2 linked regions of the Peribacillus simplex NBRC 15720 = DSM 1321 genome follow. The protein of the gene in region 2 interacts with the protein of the main gene of each other region in a pairwise test. Links are inferred from orthologs where the notes say so. Each region holds a gene or a part of one and is shown on either strand. Other genes may lie near its edges. The genes, in order: eno and rpe.

The links.
Region 1: the proteins of rpe (region 2) and eno interact in binary tests that used the Escherichia coli proteins (3 or more experiments, as listed by UniProt). The link is inferred for Peribacillus simplex NBRC 15720 = DSM 1321 from one-to-one orthologs.

The regions. Positions count from the first base shown.
Region 1 is NZ_CP017704.1:2,932,013-2,942,939, reverse strand. Bases 3,956-6,795 are described here. They hold eno (phosphopyruvate hydratase), read right to left. Parts: upstream 6,104-6,795; coding sequence 4,808-6,103; downstream 3,956-4,807. Other genes in these bases: gpmI (2,3-bisphosphoglycerate-independent phosphoglycerate mutase), read right to left, coding at 6,134-6,795; BS1321_RS14020 (hypothetical protein), read right to left, coding at 4,203-4,541; BS1321_RS14025 (M15 family metallopeptidase), read left to right, coding at 3,956-4,127. In the rest of the region: rnr (ribonuclease R), read right to left, coding at 1-1,377; BS1321_RS14040 (alpha/beta hydrolase), read right to left, coding at 1,411-2,157; preprotein translocase subunit SecG, read right to left, coding at 2,298-2,531; BS1321_RS14030 (hypothetical protein), read left to right, coding at 2,708-3,250; more of BS1321_RS14025, read left to right, coding at 3,306-3,955; more of gpmI, read right to left, coding at 6,796-7,669; tpiA (triose-phosphate isomerase), read right to left, coding at 7,662-8,423; BS1321_RS14000 (phosphoglycerate kinase), read right to left, coding at 8,470-9,654; gap (type I glyceraldehyde-3-phosphate dehydrogenase), read right to left, coding at 9,904-10,911. UniProt on the Escherichia coli protein: Catalyzes the reversible conversion of 2-phosphoglycerate (2-PG) into phosphoenolpyruvate (PEP). It is essential for the degradation of carbohydrates via glycolysis.
Region 2 is NZ_CP017704.1:972,344-983,224, reverse strand. Bases 2,552-5,345 are described here. They hold rpe (ribulose-phosphate 3-epimerase), read left to right. Parts: upstream 2,552-3,521; coding sequence 3,522-4,169; downstream 4,170-5,345. Other genes in these bases: rpmB (50S ribosomal protein L28), read right to left, coding at 5,297-5,345; spoVM (stage V sporulation protein SpoVM), read left to right, coding at 5,026-5,106; BS1321_RS04490 (thiamine diphosphokinase), read left to right, coding at 4,251-4,904; rsgA (ribosome small subunit-dependent GTPase A), read left to right, coding at 2,639-3,520; pknB (Stk1 family PASTA domain-containing Ser/Thr kinase), read left to right, coding at 2,552-2,615. Also shown: BS1321_RS04510 (Stp1/IreP family PP2C-type Ser/Thr phosphatase), read left to right, coding at 1-576; more of pknB, read left to right, coding at 582-2,551; more of rpmB, read right to left, coding at 5,346-5,485; BS1321_RS04475 (Asp23/Gls24 family envelope stress response protein), read left to right, coding at 5,740-6,102; BS1321_RS04470 (DAK2 domain-containing protein), read left to right, coding at 6,121-7,791; sdaAB (L-serine ammonia-lyase, iron-sulfur-dependent subunit beta), read left to right, coding at 8,001-8,663; sdaAA (L-serine ammonia-lyase, iron-sulfur-dependent, subunit alpha), read left to right, coding at 8,701-9,585; ATP-dependent DNA helicase RecG, read left to right, coding at 9,582-10,881. UniProt on the Escherichia coli protein: Catalyzes the reversible epimerization of D-ribulose 5-phosphate to D-xylulose 5-phosphate.

The sequences.
Region 1 (10,927 bases), 2.0 Mb from region 2 along the record:
ATTGGCCGCAAGCATGAACTCTTCAATCAGCTTTTCCGCAACCGACCTTTCACGTAAAACCACATCAGTGGGATGGCCCTCTTCATCAACGATAACTCTCGCTTCATTGAAATCAAAGTCGATCGCACCGCGGTTCATCCGGTTTTTACGAAGGATAGCCGCTAACTTCTCCATGTCCTGGAACATCGGCACCAACGCCTCATAGCGTTCGAGCTGTTCTTCATCTTTATCCACAAGTATTTTGTTCACATTGCCATATGTCATACGTTCCGTCGTCTTAATGACACTTTCAAAAATCTCATGGTTGACGACTTGGCCATCCGGCGTGATTTCCATTTCACAAGATAGTGTAAAACGATCGACTTGTGGATTCAAGGAACAAATACCATTCGATAAACGATGCGGGATCATTGGAATAACCCTGTCCACCAAATAAACGCTCGTCCCTCTTTCCAAAGCTTCCTTATCGATTGGCGAGCCTTCCGTCACATAATGGCTGACATCAGCAATATGAACACCCAGCTTGTAATTGCCATTTTCAAGTTTAGAAACAGTGACCGCATCATCCAGGTCCTTTGCATCCGCTCCATCAATCGTGACCAAAACGTCATTGCGCAAATCCCTGCGATTGCCAATTTCACTTTCTTGAATGGTATCCGAAACGGCATTGGCTTGCTCCATGACATCATCCGGGAACTCCATCGGCAAACCATATTTATGGATCACTGAAAGAATATCTACACCAGGATCATTTTTATGCCCAAGAATCTCAATGACTTCGCCTTCAGCACTTACGCGTCCTTCAGGATAAGAAGTAAGCTTGACGACAACTTTATGGCCCTCTACCGCTCCATGTGAAGCATGCTGTGGAATGAAGATATCGTTTGCGATCTTTTTATCATCAGGGATGACGAAACCAAAACTTTTACTTTCGGAGTATGTACCTACCACTTGTGTAATTCCGCGTTCAAGTATTCTGATGACCGTGCCTTCTTGCCTTGAGCCGGATGTTTCCGAAGATACTCGTACCATGACGACATCTCCATGCATCGCTGTGCCCGTTTCATTTGGCGGAATGAAAATATCGTCCATTCCTGGGTTATCTTCAGGCGTCACAAAAGCGAATCCCTTTGCATGTCCTGTTAATTTACCGCGGAACAAATTCATTTTTTGCGGCAGGCCGTAACGATTGCTCCTCGTTCTGACCACCAATCCCTTTTCTTCCATCTTTACTAAAGCCTTAACGAAATTCTTGAAATCTGCCGAGTCTTCGATTTTCAAAGCCTCTTCCAGTTCTTGTACCGTTAACGGCTTATACGCTTCATCGGTCATGTACGTCAGAAGCTTATTAATATGTTCTTGAATGTTATCTTCCATGAAAACCCTCCTATTCAGGGTATGATAAATTTGTTATTCGGACCAATCCAGACTTTCTAAAAATTCCAATACATCTTCATGCAACTGGTTTTTTTCTTTATCAAGAGTTATGACATGACCGGATTCTTCATACCACTTGATTTTTTTGACCGGTGATTCAATGGCGTCAATAATAATATCGGCACTTTTTGGATTGATAACATCATCATGCCGACCCTGCACTACAAATGTCGGCGCGTAAATAAGGTCGACGTGCTCTCTTACATCCGTTATCAATTCCTGAAGGGCTTTCAATGTATTCATGGGTTTATCGGCAAGGAGGTCCATTTCAAGCTCTATTTGCTCTTGAGTTTTCCCTTCATACTTCTTAAATTCTCTGGCGTACTCCAATACTCCTTTAAACATCATTTCTTCACTTTTGATATACATAGGCGCACACATTGATACGATACCCTTTATAGGTACAGTGTAACCTAATTTTAGAGAAAATACGCCTCCTAATGAGAGTCCGGCAACAGCAATTTCTTCATAGCCTTTGCTTTTCAGAAAATCGTAGGCCATCATGACATCTTTCCACCAATCTTCCGGACCCGTTTTCACCAGCTCCTCTGGCGGAACGCCATGTCCTTTATAGTGCGGGGCATGGCAGGTGTATCCCTGTTTCTCCAAATAACGGCCAAGCATCCGCACATCCGCTGAATTCCCCGTAAATCCATGTAAAAGTAAGACAGCTCTTTTTCCGCCTTCAAAAGTAAAGGGCTGCTGCAGCTTGATTTTCATGACTTTATGCTCCTTTATCAGTAAATAGAATGAAAAAAATCCCTATCCTATAATTAAGTACTAAAATCACTATATCTATTCATGCAACTATTGTGCAAAGAAAAAAGCCTAGCTATTTAGCTAGACTCATTTTTGATCCATTACACATCAAAGAATGCAACAAGTAAAGTTAAAGCAAAGAATAAAATCGCCAATACTATCGTTGCGCGATGTAAAACCAGATCCAAACCGCGTGCCTTTTGCTTTCCGAATAGCTGCTCAGCACCGCCGGCAATCGCACCTGATAAACCTGCACTCTTACCTGATTGAAGCAATACCGTCACAATGAGGGCGATACTGACAATCACTAAAAGCGTTATGAGAAATGCATGCATGCAATTACACCTCCTGAAGAACCAATAAACAATTACTTTAACTTTACCACACCCACTAAATATCCACAATCTTTGTTATGCTATGATGGTAGGAATTCCTAAATATCCATAGTCATTTATTTCTTTTTGGATCAAAGTTTGAGATAATTTGCATAAATTGAGAAAGAGGTGTCAACATGTTTAAGTCCATACTTCGGATTCTTGATCTCCTGACCATCCTATTCTCGGCGGTTGCCGGCTATTCTTTATGGACAGGCGGAAGCAATCTTATCAGTGTCCTATTAATCATCCTATCACCGCTTTTATTGCTGCTGGCAAAGTATCACGGAAATCGATACTTATTATTTGCTGCATATATCACGACAACCGTTTATTTTACTGCTATTATTTATAATGGACTTTCCAATAGCGGTACCGACTTTTTCCAATCCAGCTTCAATGTCCTCCTGATCGGGGCAGCAGCCGCCTTGCTGAGCGTTATAGCAGCGGTCATTGGGTTTGGGACCAATACTCTTACGATTCTTTGGTTATCGCTGCACGCCCTTGTAACATTCGAGACAATCAAGATGTCGTCAGGTTTCCTTTCGAACTTTTGGTCTGATCCCGTCGTGGAAACCGCAGTCCGTAATGATTACCCTTTTTTGTTGATGGTCGTCTGGATTGGCTTATTTCTTGATAAATATCAAAGTGAATTAACAAGGGATTACTTATCACGATAATTTTTCAAAACTACTTTTATTGGAAATCTTATATTAAAAGCAAGGGGCCTTTCATATGTTAAAACCTATATTTGCAGCAACTGCTCTATCATCTTTCATTCTATTGTCCGGATGCTCATTCGACCAATCAAACGAGGATAAAAAAGAGCCAAAAGAAGAACAGCCGAGCTCCCAGGATACGGAGACAGAAACTGATAAGAATAATGATTCAAAAGAAACGGCCCAACGCCAGGTGGAAGTTAATGAAACGGCTGAACCCGCACAGGCTGGCCTTCAGACGTTAGCCAACCCGGAAAGCATACCTGTACTTGTCAATAAACAATACAGCCTGCCGGAAGATTACAAACCTGATGACCTTATCTATCCAAAAGTGGATTTCATCTTTCAAGATAAAATTGAAAAAAGAATGATGCGAAAAGAAGCGGGAGAAGCGCTTGAAGAGATGTTCCAAGCTGCTGAAAACGAAAACATGCACTTTGCCGGTGTTTCCGCTTATCGTTCACATCAAACGCAAATCGCTGTTTTTAACAACTATGTGGCTAAGGACGGGGAAGAAAAAGCGAAAACCTACAGTGCAATGCCTGGGACAAGCGAGCATGAAACGGGTCTAGCGATTGACGTCACGACCCATGACGGTGCATGTGCCGCCCAGGACTGCTTCGGTGACACGAATGAAGCGGCCTGGCTTGCTGAACACGCCCATGAATACGGATTTATCATCCGCTATCCGGAAGGCAAGGAAAACATCACAGGCTATAAATACGAACCATGGCACATCCGCTATGTCGGTGTTGATGCTGCAACTGAAATTTTTGTAACGAAGAGTACATTAGAAGAATACTATAATGCCGTACCAGTGGAAGCTGTGTCGGATTAATAAAAAAAGGTGCCCGGATGCGGCACCTTTTTTTTATGAAATGGTATTAATCAAACGTTTGATTAATACCATTTATCAGCCCTGAACCAAGCTCAGAAAATTGACTGGACGAATTCCCGCTGACTTTATAAGCATAAAAAACCTCCTATTCAATGTGGATTGCCACATTGAAGCTATTTTGTCTGTAAATGTTTTGATAACGATCTTGTCCTCTTTTAACAATTTTATCTTTGCTAATGCATTGAGACTGACGTATTCCTCATTAACTAAATAACTATAAAAAGCCCTCAAAGACTTAATTATTGTATTAATGTAGTTGGGCTTGTTCCCTATTTCTTTTTGATATTGAATAAACTTCTTAATGTGCAAGGAGGAAACATCCTCAACATCTGAAATATCATGATGTGTTTCCAAGAAATTAATCAATTGACCGACATTGTAATTGTACGTTTCAATCGTCCCTTAGAGTAGTTCTTAATCTGCAAGTCAAATGTAAACTCCTTCAGCAAATCTTTAATAAACATAAAAAAACCTCCTATTTAATGCGGATTTCCACATATAAATAGGAGGTTAAAAGCAATAAACTGTACGACAAAGTTCATGTTTCTGTATGACTTAATTCAAGCCCCTTGAATTTGCCTTGTACGACAAAAATTCAACTGCTTATAACATGAATTAGATTACTTCTTCAAGTTATAGAAAGATTTCAAGCCGCCATATACAGCCAAGTCACCAAGCTGGTCTTCGATGCGAAGAAGTTGGTTGTATTTAGCGATACGGTCTGTACGGGACATGGAACCTGTTTTGATTTGTCCTGCGTTTGTTGCAACGGCGATGTCAGCGATAGTTGCATCTTCCGTTTCACCGGAACGGTGGGAAACGACTGCAGTGTAGCCTGCGCGCTTAGCCATTTCGATTGCTTCAAACGTTTCAGTCAGTGTACCAATTTGGTTCACTTTAATCAGGATGGAGTTACCGATGCCTTTTTCGATGCCTTCAGCCAATTTTTTTGTGTTCGTTACGAATAAATCGTCACCAACTAATTGGACTTTAGAACCAATGCGTTCAGTTAAAAGTTTGTGGCCTTCCCAGTCATTTTCATCCAAGCCGTCTTCAATAGAAAGGATCGGGAATTCATTCACTAGCTCTTCATAGAACGCAACCATTTCTTCGGATGTAACGCCATTGCGGCCTTCGCCTGCAAGGTCATATTTGCCTGTTTCTTTGTTATAGAATTCAGATGATGCTACGTCCATACCAAGGTAGATATCTTCGCCTGCTTTATAGCCTGCTTTTTCAATTGCCTCGATGATGACTTGCAGCGCTTCACGGTTTGAACCAAGGTTTGGCGCAAAGCCGCCTTCATCGCCGACTGCCGTATTCAAGCCTTTTGCAGAAAGGACAGATTTCAATGCATGGAATACTTCAGCACCCATACGAACTGCTTCTTTGAAGCTAGGAGCGCCTACAGGAAGGATCATGAATTCCTGGAAGTCAACATTGTTATCGGCATGTGATCCGCCATTAATGATGTTCATCATTGGAGTTGGAAGTTGTTTCGCATTGAACCCTCCAAGGTAACGATACAATGGTAAACCTGAAAATTCCGCAGCAGCATGGGCAGCAGCCATTGACACACCAAGGATTGCATTAGCTCCCAAGTTCCCTTTGTTTTCAGTACCATCCAATTCAATCATAGTAAGGTCAAGTCCTGCTTGGTTCGTTACATCCAAACCAATGACAGCATCAGCAATGATATCATTTACATTATCAACTGCTTTTTGTACCCCTTTACCCAGGTAACGAGATTTATCTCCGTCACGAAGCTCAACAGCTTCGTGTTCTCCTGTTGAAGCACCTGATGGTACGATTGCACGTCCGAAGTAACCGGACTCTGTTTGGATTTCTACTTCTATTGTTGGATTACCACGGGAATCTAGCACTTCACGTGCATATACATGTTCGATGTACGGCATTATAAATCTCTCCTTTTCCAATTCACAATTTTATTTAGATAATAGGGATTTCCCTGTCATTTCAACAGGTTTTTCGACTCCAAGCAAATCAAGCATCGTTGGAGCTAAATCGCCTAGGATTCCACCTGTTCTTAATGTTACCTGATTTTTAGTGATAATGACAGGCACAGGATTCGTTGTATGGGCCGTCATGGGGTTGCCTTCGAGCGTTACGACTTCATCAGCATTCCCATGGTCAGCTGTAATGATGGCCGTACCGCCTTTTGAGACGATTAAATCGACTATCCTGCCTAGGCATTCATCAACGGTTTCAATCGCTTTAATGGTAGGCTCAAGCATCCCTGAATGACCAACCATGTCCGGATTGGCAAAATTCAAGAGGATCGCATCGAAGCGGTCAGCCTCAATTTGTTCCATCAATGCATCAGTCACTTCATAAGCACTCATTTCCGGCTGTAAATCATATGTAGCTACTCTCGGAGAATTAATCAAAATCCTCTCTTCACCAGGAAACTTCTCTTCACGTCCGCCGCTCATGAAAAACGTCACATGCGGATATTTTTCAGTTTCAGCGATACGAAGCTGGGTAAGCTGGTTTTGGGAAAGTACTTCCCCTAATGTATTATCAAGATTTGTCGGCTTAAAAGCAACATATCCGTCAACTGTTTCCGAAAAATGTGTCAAGCAGACAAAATGGAGATGCTTCGGATGTCCAGGACCACGGTCAAATGAGCGAAAGTCTTCGTTCGTGAACGTATTCGAAATCTGGATTGCCCGGTCTGGACGGAAGTTATAAAAGATGACGGCATCATCATCTTTAATCGTCGCCACCGGTTTACCATCTTCCGCCGTTATGACTGAAGGTATCACGAATTCGTCAAAAATACCATGTTCATAGGAGTCCTCGACACATTCCATCGCAGAAGGGTAAGAAGGTCCATCACCATACACCATAGAACGGTAGGATTTCTCCACACGCTCCCAGCGTTTATCACGGTCCATCGAATAATACCTTCCTGAAATGGTCGCGAACTGACCAACACCGATTTCCTTCATTTTCGCTTCCGCTTCCTTAATATAACCTTGCGCCGTTTTAGGTCCGACATCACGTCCATCTAAAAATGCATGTACATATACATTTTTAACTCCTTCTTTAGCGGCCAATTTCAGCAGGGCATACATATGTTCAATATGACTGTGAACGCCGCCATCTGAAAGAAGACCGAAAAGATGAAGATCCGTCCCTTTTTTCTTGGTATGGCTCATGGCATCGACCAAAGTTGGGTTTTCTGCAAACTCCCCTTCACGGATTGCCAGGTTAACACGGGTCAGACTTTGATAAACGATCCGTCCTGCCCCGATATTCAAATGGCCCACTTCAGAGTTACCCATTTGACCGGCAGGCAAGCCGACCGCTTCCCCGCTTGCAGTTAAATGGGAATGCGGATACTTTTCCCAATAACGGTCAAAGTTCGGTTTTTTCGCATAAAAAACAGCATTTCCTTCTTCTTCGTTACGGCAGCCAAAACCGTCCAAAATGATAAGTGCCACAGGCGACTTACTCATAGTGACCAGCCTCCAGCAATTGTAAAAAGGAATCGGTTTTCAAGCTAGCCCCGCCTACCAACGCACCATCTATATCAGGTTGTGCCATGTACTCTTTAATATTCTCAGGTTTTACACTGCCACCGTACTGAATACGGATGGCTGCAGCTGCTTCATTTGAAAATTTGTCAGCAACCACAGAACGGATATGTGCACAAACTTCATTTGCATCTTGAGCAGATGACGATTTTCCTGTTCCAATCGCCCAAATCGGCTCATATGCAATGACGGCTTGTGTCAATTGTTCGTCAGATAATCCAGCTAAGCCTTTTTCAATCTGGCTGCCAACGAAATCATTCGTTTCGCCAGCTTCCCTTTGCTCAAGTGTTTCACCGCAACAAACGATAGGGGTCATCCGGTGGGCAAAAGCGGCATGCGCTTTTTTATTAACGGCTTCATCCGTTTCGTTGAACATTTCCCGGCGTTCGGAATGACCAAGTATGACGTAGGATACACCAAGATCAGCTAAAGCGATCGGGCTGATTTCTCCCGTGAAAGCACCACTTTCTTCAAAGTGCATGTTCTGCGCCCCGATTTTCACATCGGTTCCTTTTGCTGCTTGAACCAGTTGATCCAAAAACAAGGCTGGAGCACATACAACCGTATCGATTAAATCTTGCTTCGGAATCAAATTGCTCACTTCTTCTAAAAAGGCAGTCGCCTCAGATAGTGTTTTATTCATTTTCCAGTTTCCTGCAATAATCGGTTTACGCATTTGGTTTCTCATCCCTTCTAAAGTTGAAATATGTAACGGTTTACGCTTATTTATCGTTCAAGGCCACAACGCCAGGCAATTCCTTGCCTTCCATGAACTCAAGAGATGCACCGCCGCCTGTTGAAATATGGGACATCTTTTCTGCTAAGCCAAACTTTTCAGCAGCTGCGGCTGAATCCCCTCCGCCTACAATGCTGTAAGTATCTTTTGCTTCCGCCAATGCTTCAGCAACCGTTCTCGTTCCATTAGCAAATTTATCGAACTCGAATACTCCCATTGGTCCATTCCATATGACAAGCTTGGAACCTTTGATTACATCCGCAAATAATCCACTTGTTTTTGGACCGATATCCAGAGCCATTTTATCACTTGGAATAGCATCGATATCGACATTCTCTGTCTCTGCATCAGGTGAAAATTCAGCTGTTACAACCGCATCGATAGGCAAATGCAATTTTACACCTTTTTCTTTTGCGCTTTCGATGAAAGACTTGGCCAATTCTATTTTGTCTTCTTCCAATAATGAATTACCGATTTCATGACCTTGCGCTTTAATAAATGTATAACCCAGTCCACCACCAATGATCAAGTGATCGACATTTTCCAAAAGGTTTTCGATAACGCCTATCTTATCCTTTACTTTTGCTCCGCCAATTATAGCTGTAAAAGGACGCTCCGGGTTGGATAACGCTTTTCCTAGCACAGAAAGTTCTTTTTCCATCAGCAATCCGGCAACAGCTGGGAGATGGTGTGCTATTCCTTCAGTTGAAGCATGTGCACGATGCGCAGCTCCGAATGCATCGTTAACATAAACATCAGCCAGTGCAGCAAATGACTTCGCCAATTCTTGATCGTTCTTCTCTTCTCCTGTATAGAAACGAACGTTTTCCAACAACAGGATCTCGCCATTTTGCATGTTATCAATGATTGATTGAACGGTCTCGCCGTAAGCTTCTTCTGCCTTTTGCACATCTTTGCCACTAAGTTCGCTTAGTCTTTCCGCAACAGGTGCTAAACGCAATTCTTCAACTACTTGTCCTTTTGGACGGCCAAGGTGGCTAGCTAAGATGACTTTAGCGCCTTGTTCTGTCAGATAGGAAATCGTCGGCAGTGCAGCTTTGATTCTCGTATCATCCGAAATCTTTCCGTCCTGCATCGGAACGTTGAAATCAACACGGCAAAATACGCGTTTCCCCTTTAATTCAATATCTCTAATCGACTTTTTATTCATAATCCAAGAACCCCCTTAGATATTGTTATCATATTTTTGATTCCTTTAGTCAAAAAGGGAGAGGGTAAATTTCCCAACTCCCCTTTTTCTCTTTTTCATTATAGTCGGTTTCCAGGAAATTATCCAAAAACAAGAAATGTAAACGCTTGACTGATTAATGACTTACTAATAATATCATCTTCTGCCAAGTTTTTTTAGAGGTGTGATAAAAAAAACCTCACCTTGGTGAGGTTTTTTTTATTATTCTAATTACAATCCTTTTTTAGCCAAATAGTCGATTAAATCAACAACACGGCTAGAATATCCAGTTTCATTATCATACCAAGATAATACTTTAACCATGTTTCCTTCCATTACCATTGTGGAAAGGGCATCAATGGTAGATGATGATGGGTTACCGTTATAGTCAGTTGATACTAGCGGAAGTTCGCTGTACTCAAGAATTCCTTTTAATTCGCCTTCAGAAGCCTTTTTGAATGCTGCATTAACTTCTTCAACTGTTGTGTCTTTTTCAAGCTCTGCAACAAGGTCGACTACAGACACGTTTGGAGTAGGTACGCGCATTGCCATACCATTTAATTTCCCTTTAAGTTCAGGAAGAACAAGTGCAACAGCTTTTGCCGCCCCAGTTGTTGTAGGAATGATATTCTCGGCAGCTGCACGTGCACGGCGGTAATCTTTATGAGGCAAATCAAGGATTTGCTGATCATTTGTATATGAGTGAACAGTAGTCATCATACCGCGTTTGATTCCGAATTGTTCATGAAGCACTTTAGCAAATGGAGCTAAGCAGTTCGTTGTACAAGAAGCATTAGAGATTACATGGTGGTTTGCTGCATCATATTTGTCTTCGTTTACACCCATGACAATTGTGATATCTTCATCAGATGCAGGAGCAGAGATGATTACTTTTTTCGCGCCAGCTTCTAAATGCTTAGCTGCATCTGCACGTTTTGTGAAACGTCCTGTAGATTCTACAACTACTTCTACTCCTAGTTCACCCCATGCTAATTGTGCAGGATCACGTTCAGCCAATACTTTGACTTTATGACCATCAACAACAAGGTACTCCCCATCAACTGTTACTTTTTCATTAAGAGATCCATGAATTGTATCGTATTGAAGAAGGTGCGCTAACATATTAGCATCCGTTAAGTCGTTAATAGCAACAATCTCTACCCCAGGATTACTCAATGCTGCACGAAATACATTACGTCCAATACGTCCAAAACCATTAATACCAACTTTTACTGCCATGAAAAATTCCTCCTTT
Region 2 (10,881 bases):
TGGGAAGTATCCGCCGGTATCGAAACGGCAAATGATGCCGAGGGTTGGCTGAAGCAGCAAATCTTCTTGGTCAATCAGTTGCTTTTTGAACATGCAGAAGCGAATACGGAATGTAAAGGCATGGGGACCACCATTGTTGCAGCCATTTGCACCGACAAGTTTGCTACCATTGCCAACATCGGGGACAGCCGATGTTATTTGTATAATGAGAGCGGTTTTAAGCAGGTCACGGAAGATCATTCACTTGTTAACGAATTGGTCCGTTCCGGGCAGATTTCGAAGGAAGATGCAGAAAACCATCCACGGAAAAATGTTTTATTACGAGCCTTGGGGACAGAAATGCAAGTGGAAATGGACATTTTGACGGTCATCTTCGAAGAAAATGATTTACTATTGCTTTGTTCGGATGGTTTGACGAATAAAGTAAGTGAACAGGAACTGGAAGAAACGATAACCAATGGACGGCCACTTGAAGAGATGGCGAATTCATTAATAGATAAGGCCAATCACTACGGTGGGGAAGATAATATCACACTTGTGCTTGTTCAATTTACTGAAGAAAGTGAAAGCAGGTGAATTGAATGTTGATTGGTAGAAGAATCAACGGCCGCTATAAACTGATCGAGATGGTCGGCGGCGGCGGTATGGCGAATGTTTATCTTGCAAGGGATATGATCTTAGATAGGGATGTTGCATTGAAAATCCTTCGCATGGATTTTAATAATGACGAAGAGTTCATCAAGCGCTTCAATCGGGAAGCCCAATCGGCAACCAGTTTGGCCCATCCGAATATCGTAAGTATTTATGATGTTGGTGAAGAAGATTCCATCTATTATATTGTAATGGAATACGTGGACGGTTTCACACTTAAGCAATACATACAAAAATATTATCCAATTCCAATTGATGAAGCCTTGGATATCATGAAACAAATCACGGCAGCGATTTCCCATGCCCATCATAATGGGATCATCCATCGTGACATCAAGCCACAGAACATTTTGATTGATAAAGAAGGAACCGTCAAGATTACGGACTTTGGAATTGCATTGGCCCTAAGTGCAACAAACATAACGCAGACCAACGCAGTCTTGGGCTCGGTTCATTATTTATCTCCTGAACAGGCCAGAGGCGGTATGGCCAATAAGAAATCGGACATTTATTCACTTGGCATCGTCATGTTTGAATTGTTGACGGGGAGATTGCCTTTTTCTGGTGAATCAGCCGTTTCGATAGCTCTTAAACATTTACAATCGGAAACTCCTTCGCCAAAACGCTGGAACTCTGAAATACCTCAGAGTGTGGAAAATATTATCTTGAAAGCGACAGCCAAAGATTCATATTACCGCTATGAGAGCGTGGACTCAATGGAAGATGATATGCGGACGTCGCTTAATCCGGAGCGTTCAAATGAACTGCCTTTTGCGATTCCCGAAGATCATGATGCAACAAAAGCCATCCCCGTCATAACGGATGATCAGCTTTCAAGCATCGATGAGACAATCATTAGGGGTCCTGAAAAAAATACATTAGTCTATGCGGACGAAGAAGAAAGTGAATCAGAAGCAGAGAGTAAATCGAAAAAGAAACAGAAAAAACAAAAGAAACAGAAGAAACAAAAAAATAAGTCGGAACACAAAGGTAAAAAACGAAAGAACATGCCTGCTATCTTGGTGACCACCTTTTTAGTTCTCGCCCTGCTTGCTGTTTTATCTGTCACTGTTGTACCTCCCCTCCTTGTTTCGAAGGAAGTGACGATCCCTGACCTTAAAGGGAAAGAATTGGATGATGCCATTACTGATCTGCTTGAATTGAAATTGGAAATTGGAGAAACGATCAAGATTGAAGATGAAGAGGTTGAAGCTGGTCTTGTAATCAAAACCAATCCTAAGGAAGGTAAGACGGTCAAGGAAGGCGCAGAAATCGATATTTATGAAAGCATTGGTAAAGAGACGATTTCATTGTCTAGCTATGAAGGCCGAGACTACTCGGATGTTAAATCCCTGCTTGAAAAAATGGGATTCAAAAACATAAGCGTGACTGAAAAATATGATGACAGTGCTGCCGGCACGATCATAGAACAATCGCCTTCGGGTGCCACTGGAGTCGTACCATCCGAAACGGAGCTTGAGTTAACGGTCAGTAAAGGGGAAGATCTGCTTAGCTTGAAGAACTTAACGGGGTTCAATGAAACTGGCCTTAATGATTATTCAAGTGAGAGTGGAATAAAGGTTGAGGTCGAAGAAAAAGTCTATGATGATTCCGTAGCAGAGGGGCTTGTCATTTCCCAGTCACCGGAACCTGCCACGAAGGTGGAAAAGGGCAGTACTGTGAAAGTAGTCCTTTCAAAAGGGAAAGAAGAGATTCCTCCTAAGAGTGTAACGGAGGAAGTCAAAATCGAGTATGATCCGGTTGAACCAGGCAAAGCGCAAAAAATACAAATTTTCATTGAGGATATCAATAATAGCATGACGGAGCCCAAAGAAACATTCTTTATCGTGGAAAATGCCAAGAGAACGATCGAATTAATGGTTTCCCCGGATAAGAAAGCAGGATATAAAGTCATGCGGGACAATCAGGTCATCATCGACCAAGCCGTCTCTTATCCAGAATAAATCTAATAATTAGGAGTGTGGTTATGCCCGAAGGAAAAATTATCAAAGCATTAAGTGGATTTTATTATGTCCTTGATGGTGAAGAGGTATATCAATGCCGCGGACGGGGAGTGTTCAGGAAGAATAAGGTAACGCCACTTGTGGGTGATTATGTGGTTTTTGAAGCGGAAAATAAAACGGACGGAACCGTGACCGAAATAAAACCGCGAAAGAATGAATTGATACGTCCGCAAATCTCAAATGTAGACCAGGCAATCCTTGTCTTTTCGGCAGTGGAACCTGATTTCAGTCCAGCCTTGCTTGATCGATTTCTCGTACTGATCGAAGATAACGAAATCGAACCCATTATCGTCGTGACGAAACTGGACTTGGTTACTGCTGAAAACCAAAAGAAATTGTCTCAGTATATCAAGGACTATCAGAAACTTGGCTATACTGTACTGGAGACATCTTCAGTTACCGCAGGAGGAATTGAAGAACTGGTGCCGTATTTAGAAGGAAAAACCAGTGTATTTGCAGGTCAGTCCGGCGTTGGGAAATCGTCTTTGCTGAATGCAATCAATCCTGAATTGGCTTTAAAGACGGATGATATTTCTTCACACCTCGGACGTGGGAAGCATACCACCCGTCACGTTGAATTGATTCATATTGGCTCTGGACTTGTCGCGGATACTCCAGGATTCAGTTCACTCGAATTCATGGAAATGGAAGCTGAACGGTTATCCTATTGCTTCCCGGAAATGCATAAGCATGGGGAAGACTGTAAATTCCGGGCCTGCCTTCATGATAAAGAACCGAAGTGTGCAGTGAAGGAAGCGGTTGATACCGGGGAAATTCCCCGTTATCGATATGAGCATTATATGCAATTCTTAGAAGAAATCAGAGATAGAAAGCCGAGGTATTAAAATGGTTAAAATCGCACCATCCATTTTATCAGCTAACTTTGCAAAATTGGGAGAAGAAATTCTTGATGTGGAAAGGGGCGGAGCGGATTTAATCCATGTAGATGTCATGGATGGGCATTTCGTGCCGAATATTACGATAGGCTCACTAATTGTCGAGGCTATCCGACCGGTGACAAAGCTTCCGCTTGATGTTCATTTAATGATCGAACAACCCGATCGTTATATCGAAGATTTTGCGAAAGCGGGAGCCGATTATATAACTGTACATGTAGAGGCATGCACTCATTTGCATCGGACGATCCAATTGATTAAATCTTTTGGTGTAAAGGCAGGCGTGGTGCTTAATCCAGCCACTCCAGCTTCCTTGATCCAACCTATAATCGAAGATATTGACATGGTATTGTTGATGACGGTTAATCCGGGGTTTGGCGGGCAAAAGTTCATTAAATCCGTACTGCCCAAAATTGCCGAAGTGAAGGCGATGGCAGGAATGTATAATCAGAATTTGGAAATAGAGATTGATGGCGGAGTAAATGAAGAAACGGCTAAACTATGTATTGAACAAGGGGCGACAGTCCTAGTGGCCGGCTCGGCAATATATAATCAAGAAGATCGACACGCAGCGATTCAAAAGATCAGGGGAAAGTGATATAAGCCGACACTATCATATTCGTATGATGGTGATCGGCTTTTTTTATCAATTGAATATATATAGAAAAGGATGATTTAGATGATTATTAGTATAATGGCTGGAGGTCCTGAATATCTATGGCCGGATCTGACATGGTATAAGGAGAAGACTGATCTTTGGGTCGGGGTTGATAGGGGAGTATTGTCCTTGCTTGAAAAAGGTATCGAACCTAAGTGCGGTTTTGGGGATTTTGATTCAGTTTCGGAAGGTGAATACAAGAAGATTGAGCAAAGGCTGGAACAAATCAATCTATATTCTTCGGAAAAGGATGAAACGGATTTAGAAATCGCATTTAAATGGGCATTAGGGCAAAAGCCAAATGAAATTCACATTCTGGGCGCTACAGGGGGAAGAATGGACCATTTTCTTGGGAATATCCAGCTGCTCCAAAAAGAAAGTGTCCTCCCTTATCATGGCGATATAGATATATACATAGTTGATCAGCAAAATATATTCACAGTAAAGACAGCGGGTTCATATGAGGTCACTGCTTTGAGTGATAAGAAATACTTGTCATTGCTCCCTGTAACGGCGGAAGTCACCGGCATTACTCTTTCGGGTTTCAAATACCCACTAAATGATGCAAGCTTGGAAATAGGTTCGACGCTTTGCATTAGCAATGAACTAATTTCCGAATCTGGGAATGTTTCATTTGAGAAAGGCATATTAATGGTGATAAGAAGCAGTGATTAAAATTCATGCTTAGAGCAGATTCGGATATAATTACGATCATCCTATATCCGCTTAAAAGCTTATGTTGTAATAGAAAAATTCCACTTCATCTTATTTGTGGGATGCAAAGAGGAGGGGCATGATGAAATTTTATACGATTAAATTGCCAAAAGTTCTGGGCAGTTTGGTAAGGGCTATGCTCGGAGCGTTTAAAAAAGGCTGATACTTATCTCCATGACACCTCTCGAATATAGGGAGGTGTTATTTTTCGGGAAAATGAAGCGGCGGCCTTCCATTAATGGGTGAAGGCTTCCTTTCTTGATGCAGGTTAGACCTGATCAACGAATTATAACCATCCCCATTAAATACCGGCCATTACAAGTAAAAAGGCATCCTAAGAGGATGCCGTAACATTATACGCGTTCTACTTTGCCCGATTTAAGAGCTCTTGCAGAAACGTATACACGTTTAGGTTTACCGTCAACTAAAATACGTACTTTTTGAAGGTTAGCGCCCCATGTACGCTTGCTAGCGTTCATTGCGTGAGAGCGGCTGTTACCAGAACGAGTTCTTCTTCCAGTGATTACACATTTACGTGCCATGTTAAATTCCCTCCTAACTACAACAAGCTTAAGTTTTTCGCAGTCGTCTTAAGTCTTTGTAAAATACTTTAATAATTTATCATACCTACCGTTAGAATGCAATACTTCAGTTAATTACTTTCAAGAAAAAAACCTTGACATACATACTTCAAAATTGAAATTATATATAGTACCGTAAGACATTTACTTTTAAAACCATAGACATTATAGTAAAATGTCTTTAGTTGATTTGATTTTTTGGGAGGGAAAAGAAAATGTCTATCGAATTACAAACGAAGTATGGACAAATTGATATCTCTAATGATGTTATCGCTACAGTAGCAGGCGGTGCAGCCGTGGATTGCTACGGAATTATAGGAATGGCTTCCAAAAAACAATTTAAAGACGGCATTGCCGAAATTTTAAGAAAAGAAAACTTTACTAAGGGTGTAATTGTCCGTCAAGAAGAGGAAGAAGTTCATATCGATATGTATATTATCGTAAGTTATGGAACGAAAATCTCGGAAGTTGCACATAATGTGCAATCAAAGGTAAAGTACACTCTGGACAAAACTGTAGGATTAGCTGTTGATTCCGTTAACATTTTTGTACAGGGAGTTCGTGTGACGAACCCTTAAGTATAGGAGGAAAGTTTTGTGTCAATTACAAGTTTAAACGGAAAGCGCTTTGCAGAAATGATCATTCAAGGTGCCAACCATTTAGCGGCTAATGCCCAAATGGTTGATGCGTTGAATGTTTTCCCTGTTCCAGATGGAGATACAGGAACAAATATGAATTTATCGATGACTTCGGGAGCGAAGGAAGTGCAAAATAACGTCCAGGAACACATCGGGAAAGTGGGTACGTCCCTTTCAAGAGGACTGCTGATGGGCGCACGCGGCAATTCAGGAGTTATCCTTTCGCAACTGTTCCGCGGTTTTGCTAAAGCGATTGAACATAAATCGGAAATCAATAGTGAAGAATTTGCCCAAGCTTTTGAAGCAGGGGTTCAGACAGCTTATAAAGCTGTTATGAAACCTGTTGAAGGAACCATTTTAACGGTTGCAAAAGATGCAGCCAAGCAAGCGGTTTCATCAGCAGCAAAGCACATAGACCTTATTCAGGTAATGGAAGAAATCGTTACGGAGGCCAATGCTTCATTAAAACGTACACCGGATCTTCTTCCAGTCTTAAAAGAAGTGGGAGTCGTTGATAGCGGCGGGCAAGGGTTGGTGTTTGTTTATGAAGGTTTCCTTGCTGAGCTGAAAGGCGAAGCCCTTCCAGTCCGATCTGCAAATGGCCCAAGCATGGATGACATGATCAGTGCCGAACATCACATGAATGTACAAGGGCATATGAACACGGAAGATATCGTGTATGGCTACTGCACGGAATTCATGGTCCGATTGGAAAGTGAAAAACTTGCCAATAAATCATTTGATGAAGAAAAATTCAGAAATGATTTAAGTGAATACGGAGATTCTTTATTAGTCATCTCAGATGATGAAGTTGTCAAAGTACATATTCACTCTGAACAGCCTGGCACGTGCCTGAATTATGGACAGCAATATGGTAGTTTAATAAAAATGAAAATCGACAATATGCGTGAACAGCATACTGCGATTGTAGGTGAGACGAATACACCGCTTCAAACTAAACCGTCCACCAAAGAGAAGTATGCTGTAGTGTCAGTGGCGATGGGTGCTGGCATCAGCGAATTATTCAAAAGCATCGGCGCTAAGTCCGTAATCGAAGGCGGACAAACGATGAATCCTAGCACGGAAGATATCGTTAAAGCTGTCGAAGAGGCATATGCAGATCATGTAATCATCTTGCCTAACAATAAAAATATCATCATGGCGGCCAATCAGGCTGCAGATGTACTTGGGGATCATGTGACTGTTATCCCAACGAAAACAGTACCACAAGGAATGGCTGCATTGTTGGCTTTCAACCCTTCCCTTGATGCTGAAGAGAATAAAAAAGCGATGAACGAAGCCCTTTCACATGTGAAAACGGGCCAGATTACTTATGCTGTCCGGGATACCAACATTGATGGTCTTGTAATCGAGACCGGGGACTTCATGGGAATTGCTGAAGGAACCATCAAAGTGAAGGATAAAGATATGACTCAAGCGGCAAAAGATCTTCTCTCCGATATGATTGACGAAGATTCAGAAATCCTTACCATTTTATATGGTGAAGATGCCACTGCTGAAGATGTCGAAAGTCTTGTTGCGTTTTGTAATGAGAATTTCGAAGACGTTGAAGTTGAAGTCCATAATGGGAAACAACCTTTATATTCTTTTATTTTTTCAATTGAATAAGAAGTGAGCCATGAACATAAGGGAGACTTATTCGTCACAATGTTAGGAGTGTCCTGAAAAAAAATAAAAGGCAATAAACTGCATATGTCATTAGGCTATGCAGTTTTATTTTTATGAAAAAGAAGGATTACGGACAGCGTAATTGTAATTACAATATATCAGGCTTTATTATTAAACTAACTCCCAGTGTATAGAAGGAGGAGCAAATCATGAAATTTAGAAGTGTATTCGATATAATTGGTCCTGTTATGATCGGCCCCTCTAGTTCCCATACAGCAGGAGCTGCAAGGATCGGTAGGGTTGCCAGGAATCTATTCGACCGGGAACCAAAATGGGCCCATATTTCTTTTTACGGATCGTTTGCCAAAACCTATAAAGGCCATGGAACGGATGTAGCCATTGTAGGAGGCTTACTTGATTTTGATACATTTGATGAGAGAATTAAAGAATCGCTGGAAATAGCCCGCAAAAAGAAAATGAAAATTACTTTTCGAGAAGAAGAAGCCGTACCGGAACATCCCAATACAGCAAAAATAACAGTTGGTGATGATGATGGTGAACTGGAACTTGTCGGAATATCGATTGGCGGGGGAAAGATCGAAATCGTCGAACTGAACGGGTTTAAATTGAGGCTCTCCGGGCACAACCCTGCCATACTCGTCGTTCATGATGATCGATTTGGAGCCATTGCCAATGTTTCTAACATATTTGCCAAGCATCAAATCAATATTGGCCAGATGGAAGTCTCCCGAAAAGAGAAAGGGAAGATGGCCTTGATGACGATTGAAGTGGACCATAACTTGGAGGATCACGTCATCGCTGAAATTACAGCACTCCCGAACATCACTCAAGTAGCAAGGATTGTGGATTGATAGGGCAATCGTTTCCACTTAGGAAGGAGAAGAAATCATGTTTCGAAATGTAGCGGAATTAGTAGAATTAGCTGAATCAAAGCAGAAAAAAATTTCAACGCTGATGATAGAGCAGGAAATGGAAGTAACGGGAAAAAGCCGTGAAGAAATCATCCGCCAGATGGGAGTCAACCTGGATGTAATGGAACAGGCAGTTGAAAAAGGACTTCAAGGTGTACGGTCCGTTTCCGGGCTGACGGGAGGGGATGCAGTCCTTCTTCAGAATTACATTAAATCAGGAAATTCCTTATCCGGTGAACTGCTTTTGGATGCGGTAAGCAAAGCCGTGGCAACAAACGAAGTGAACGCAGCCATGGGAACGATTTGTGCGACACCAACTGCCGGATCTGCTGGTGTTGTGCCTGGAACCCTTTTTGCTTTGCAAAATAAATTAAAACCGAATCGGGAACAGAAAATTGAGTTCCTATTTACAGCAGGGGCGTTTGGTTTTGTAGTAGCGAATAATGCTTCGATCTCTGGAGCCGCAGGGGGCTGTCAGGCGGAGGTCGGTTCTGCTTCGGGTATGGCAGCGGCAGCCATCGTTGAAATGGCAGGAGGGACACCGGCACAAAGTGCAGAAGCGATGGCAATCACATTAAAGAACATGCTTGGTCTTGTGTGTGACCCAGTTGCTGGGCTTGTGGAAGTACCTTGTGTGAAGCGTAATGCCATGGGTGCAGCCAACGCTATGGTTGCCGCAGATATGGCGTTAGCGGGGATCACAAGCCGCATACCGTGTGATGAAGTGATTGATGCGATGTACAAAATCGGGCAAACGATGCCATCGGCTCTTAGGGAAACTGCACAAGGAGGTTTAGCGGCTACACCGACTGGGCGGGAGTTGGAAGCGAAAATCTTTGGCTTACCGCTGAATAAGAAGTGAACTCGACTTTACAGGAACCCATAACAGCAGTAAAAGGCATTGGGGCTGAAACGGCAGCAGCATTGGGCGAAATGGAGATCCATACCGTCGCGGATCTCCTTGAGCACCTCCCATATCGCTATGAAGATTACCGATTGAGGGATTTAGAAACGGTCGAGCATGATGAGCGGGTTACAGTAGAAGGCAAGGTTCATACGGTGCCGACGTTAGGGTACTTCGGTAAGAAAAAATCCAGGCTTACGTTTAAAGTGTTGACTGGAAGATATTTAATAAATGTCATTTTTTTTAACCAGCCATATCTGAAGCCCAAGCTTGCGATAGGCGAAACCGTAACAATAACAGGAAAGTGGGATCGTCATCGCCAAACCATTACAGGCTCGGAATGCCACGTTGGTGATCGTAGCCGGGAGAAAGAATTCGAACCGGTGTACTCAGTGAAGGGCAGCATTACAGTCAAAGGGCTCCGCCGCTTTATCTCCAAGGCATTTTCTGAATATGGGACAATGATAGAAGAAAATCTGCCCCCGCAATTACTGGCGGTATACAAACTGATGCCGCGTAACGATGCTCTTCGTACCATGCATTTCCCTCAATCGGCCAATGACGTAAAAAAGGCTCGACGCCGTTTTGTGTATGAAGAATTCTTATTGTTTCAACTTAAAATGCAGGCACTTCGTAAAGTGCAGCGGGAGCAGTCAAAAGGAATTGGCCAGGAGTTTGACATGGAGCAGCTGGAAGCTTTTGTTGGAACTCTCCCTTTTCCTTTGACGAACGCTCAGAATAGGGTCGTCGAGGAAATAATGACTGACATGAAATCTCCCTACAGGATGAATCGTCTACTTCAAGGGGATGTCGGGTCTGGAAAAACGGTGGTTGCCGCCATATGCCTGAAGGCAACGATTACAGCAGGTTTCCAAGGTGCACTTATGGTCCCGACGGAAATCTTGGCTGAGCAGCATACACAATCCTTGAAGGCGATGTTGGAACCGAGTGGAGTAAAGGTCGCATTGTTGACAAGTTCGGTAAAAGGCAAAAAGCGCAAGGAACTATTGCAAATGCTCGAATCCGGGGAGCTAGATCTTTTGATAGGAACTCATGCGTTGATACAGGATGAAGTGAATTTTCGGAACCTAGGTCTTGTCATAACGGATGAACAACATCGTTTCGGAGTGGAGCAGCGCCGAATCCTTCGTGAAAAAGGTACAAATCCAGATGTACTTTTCATGACGGCTACACCGATTCCGCGAACGCTCGCTATTACAGTGTTTGGGGAAATGGACGTCTCAACGATCGATG